DNA from 2 places in the Rothia sp. P7181 genome. Region 1 is predicted to be linked to the other one. Evidence: riboswitches for the same ligand, from Rfam matches in the RefSeq annotation. Region 1 holds a riboswitch; the other holds the start of a gene.
The links. A riboswitch is a leader RNA that binds a small molecule or an ion and turns the genes downstream of it on or off. The one in region 1 is predicted to bind S-adenosylmethionine.
Positions count from the first base shown of each region.

Region 2: linked by a shared signal. The riboswitch ahead of ACN08Z_RS04585 (nuclease PIN) and the one ahead of ACN08Z_RS07185 (LLM class flavin-dependent oxidoreductase) in region 1 are both predicted to bind S-adenosylmethionine.

Region 1 is NZ_JBLXXZ010000013.1:53,145-55,312, reverse strand. It holds gene ACN08Z_RS07190 (AMP-binding protein) at 1-493, opposite strand, end outside; SAM riboswitch class I at 499-587, opposite strand; SAM riboswitch class IV at 763-875, shown strand; gene ACN08Z_RS07185 (LLM class flavin-dependent oxidoreductase) at 975-2,168, shown strand, end outside.
Region 2 is NZ_JBLXXZ010000006.1:104,372-106,539, reverse strand. It holds gene ACN08Z_RS04590 (SNF2-related protein) at 1-548, opposite strand, end outside; SAM riboswitch class IV at 694-822, shown strand; gene ACN08Z_RS04585 (nuclease PIN) at 854-1,048, shown strand; gene ACN08Z_RS04580 (plasmid stabilization protein) at 1,045-1,494, shown strand; gene ACN08Z_RS04575 (DUF6350 family protein) at 1,679-2,168, shown strand, end outside.

The sequences.
Region 1 (2,168 bases):
TCGCCCCAATACGCGCACAGGCAAGAGCAAAAATAATAGTTTCAGGAATCACCGGCAAATAAACAACAACACGATCACCCTTAACCACACCCAAACGCTCTAAACCATGTGCCGCCTGAGCCACACGGCGTTGCAACTGAGCATAAGTGATAGCTTCACGATCACCAGGTTCACCCTCAAAGAAAAGCGCAACCTTATCGCCAAAACCTTGCTCTACATGCCTGTCCACACAGTTATAGGCAACGTTGAGCTGACCACCCTCAAACCACTTAATCGTTGGAACAGAAAATTCTTGAACACCATCTTCACGAACGTCTACTAAACGAGGAGGAATAAACTCATGCGTTTTATCCTCATCCCATAGCTTCCCCCAACTAAGACGTTCTCGCGCCTGCCTTGCCCAAAAATCAATACGTTCTTGATCCGAAACATCTGTCGGATTCTGCACCTGATTTCGAGGGTCTGAATAAGAAAAAGACGAATAATACGACATCGATACTCCCATCGTTTCTGGCATTAGCACCACCGCATAAGCGAGGTTGCTGCGACGTCTTAGAGCCAGGTCTCTCAGTCGCTCTGGATGGTTTAGACGAGTTCTACCGTAATACCTTCCGTACACATTCATCTAGACGTTACTTTCCATTGCCAGCAGATGAACACATCACGTTGCATAGAGTCATATTCCTTAGCGAACGTCACCCACCGCAATAAACACTGAAGCTCTTGGGTGCCAAGAAGAACTTTTTATAAGCTAAACCCAGCGATCACGAGTTCCAACGTCAAGCTCTGGCTTGTTGGACGGCAACCCTCTTCCCGTAGCGGGGTGCCCCAGATGAAGATCCGGCTCAAAATAATCACAACGGCAAATACGGCGCCTATGCGTCGGGCATATCAACACCGAAAAATATGGTTCTCAATATGCCACGCCTCATAGAGGAGTGCTCTCTCCTCTAAGAACGCAAAGGAAAAAACTTATGGCAACTCATACCGCCACGACAGAACAACCCACTACGACACCGTCTTCTTCTAAAAAACGTATCGTTGTCAACGCGTTTGATATGACCACAACAAGCCACCAAAGCTTCGGATTATGGCGTCATCCGCGCTCGCGAGCCGATGAATATAACACCATTAAATATTGGACAGATTTAGCTCAAGTATGCGAAAAAGGGCTTTTTGACGCGGTCTTTATCGCTGATGTGGTGGGCGTATACGACGTATATAAGGATTCTGTTGCACCCGTACTTCGTGATGGTGCACAGGTGCCGGTAGGTGATCCGTTCTTACAGATTTCGGCGATGGCAGCGGTCACGGAACATCTTGGTTTTGGAGTGACAGCTGCCGTGACCTATAACCAGCCTTATACTTTGGCTCGTTCTTATGCAACGTTAGATCATTTAACGGGTGGTCGTGTTGGTTTTAACGTGGTGACTTCTTATCTTCAATCTGCGGCAGAGAATCAGGGGCTTGCCGGTCAGATTGAGCATGATGAACGATACGAAATTGCTGACGAATTTCTCGACGTCTGTTATAAGTTGTGGGAAGGCTCTTGGGAAGACGGAGCGGTGCTACGTGACCGTCAGCGCGGAATTTTTGCAGATCCTGAGAAAATTCATCCTATTTTGCATCAAGGCAAGTATTTTCAAGTTCCTGGAATTTCTTTGACCGAGCCGTCTGTTCAGCGTACTCCCGTAATTTTTCAGGCTGGTGCGTCTTCTCGCGGTCAGGCTTTTTCTGGAAAACATGCCGAAGCGATTTTCATTTCTGCTTTACGTCCAGATTTGACCAGGCATGTGACCTCTCGTATCCGTGATGAGGCTGAGCGTTCCGGACGCCGCCGTGATGACGTGAAGATTCTTGCCATGCTTTCGGTGGTAGTTGATGAGACTGACGAGAAGGCACAGCAGAAGTATCAGGATTATGTGAAATATGTGGATATAGAGTCTTCTCAAGGAATTGTTGGTGGCTGGTCTGGTGTTGATCTTTCACTATTTGATGAGGACGAGATTCTTGAGTATGTCAAGACGGAGTCCATTCAATCCTTTTTGACGCCTTTTACTTTGCAGTCTCAGACGAAGAAGTGGACTCGTGCTGATATTGCTCGTCATTGCGCTATTGGTGGTATGGGCGATGTGATTATTGGTTCTGCTCAGACTGTTGCTGATGAG
Region 2 (2,168 bases), on a different contig from region 1:
AAGCGGGAGTTAACGTGCATTTTGAGGTCGAGAGCGGCGATGGTATTGCTGTTATTTTCGTAGGGTATCCGGTGATGCTGCGCCAGTGTTTGTGACAGTGTTCTGCGCCATGTCGACATTTTTTGTTGTTCTGCTAGCTCTTGTGCAGTAGTGATTCCGTGGTGTTTGAGCTGTTCTTCGCTGAGTCCGTCTGTGACGCGTTGAGTGGAACTTTGAGCTTTGCTAACTTTTTCGGCTCTTTCGATGGCGGTGAGCATGATGGCTACGGAGTGTTTGCAGTCGGTGCGTACTGGGCAGGTGCATCGTGCGGAGAAAGCGAGGGACCCTTCAACCTGTTCTGCGGGGAAGACAATTTTGCTGAGGTATGGGTCTGTTGCGTCGCCGTAGGTTGTTCCTGTCAGGATGTGTGCTTGGGCGTCGTAGGAGTATCGGGCGACTTTGCCCTCTTGCATGTATTGTTTTCCGCGCAGGTAGGTGCGGTGTCCTACTTGCTGGATAATTTTTGCTGCGCTGACGGGGATTCTGGGGAAAGCTGATGGTGCATTCACGGTGGTTGTATCCTCTGCTGGCAGGGTGCATATATGTTCTAGGTTACCGGATGAGCTTGCACCAAAGCTGGTGTAGCCTAAATCTCTCAAATATTTTGGGTTGAGCTCTTTGTTTTTTGTGGTGGTTGCGTTATTCTGGATTCAGCTTCAAGAGTTTCAACTGATAAGCTCCGACTTTAGTTGAACGCCAACCCCATGTTCACGGGTGGCTCGGATGACGAAGCGGTTCGTATTCGCGTCATAGTACGCAGGCTGGTACGGACAAGAGCACTTCGAAAGGAAAGCGCATTCAGCGCAGTTGTATCATGCACAACACCGCTCGCCCTCAGCACAATATTCAACCTGTTTCTTCTGCTCAAACTCGTGGCGGTTACGCTGCCGTAAGCATTCAAGATTACACTCGTATTTCCCATGAGCGTTCTGAGTTTCTTAACTTTTTGCTCTCTCCTAATCCGCACGGTATCCCTAACCAAGAATACGGTATCTTACAAGCAGCATGAGTATAAGAGGACTACTTCTAGACTCTGATGTACTAGCAGAGATTCGCAAAGCCACACCACATCCGCAGGTCGTTGCGTTTCTTCGCCGTCGCTCATATATGGTGATGTACATATCAGCACTTAGCCTAGGCGAACTTAAAGGGCTTTACCCCTACCCTGAAACAGAGAGGTGGGTTAACGAACTTCTCGAACGTTTTAGCGGGCAGGTTCTCGACGTTGATACGAACGTATCTTTGGCATGGGCCGGTCGCCAAATTCGTGCTGAAGAACGCCCCTCACCAGAAGGCCCTTATACGCCATTGCCTACCGCCGCACTTGAAGGGCTCATGGCTGCTACCGCTGAAGTGCATCAGCTAGAAATAGTTTCTTCTAAAGCAGATATTTATCGTCGCTGGGGAGTCCCTGCCGTTAATCCGTTGCATGAAAACGCCGCGCGAGGACTATAAACACTGTGTCTTTTACGTGACCTTAAGACGTAGGCTGTGATGAGCTTAGCCTCTTGACCGGCATACATGGTATGGTTCAGTGGGGTGCACGCGGTGAAGAAAATCCTTGGTTTATGTCTCATTTGGATGAGAAAAGCTGTGTGAACTTCAGAGTTCAATAGAGTTCATGACAAGATAAAAGACGATGAAAACCAACGTGATGAAACCTCAACAACGTTCGATACCGATGCCCCTCTGGCTACAGGGGGTTGTCGAACTCTTTCGTACTGCCTTCTACTCTTGCTTTGCTGTAGTGCTACTACTGGGTGCCGTATGGTTTACCGGCGGTTTTGAACAGCGTGACCTCTACGCTATGGCAGTTTTAGTTAGCCAAATGTGGCTTCTAATCCATGGGGTTCCTCTTCATCTGAACATCTCTGCCCCGTATGGAGACACCCCCGATATTCAGGGGACGATGAGCTTTATCCCGTTGGGTTTAACGCTGATACCCTTATGGTTATGTTTCCGTTCAGGACGAGTCTTAGCTCAAGCATCTCGTGAGGGACAATTCTGGATACCAACATTAACCGGAGCTATCACTTATAGTGCCTGTGCTGGGGGCTTGAGCCTTTTGACAACAGATACTGCTGCGGTAGCGTACCCTGTAGCTTCTGCACTTGTACCGTGTTGGGTCG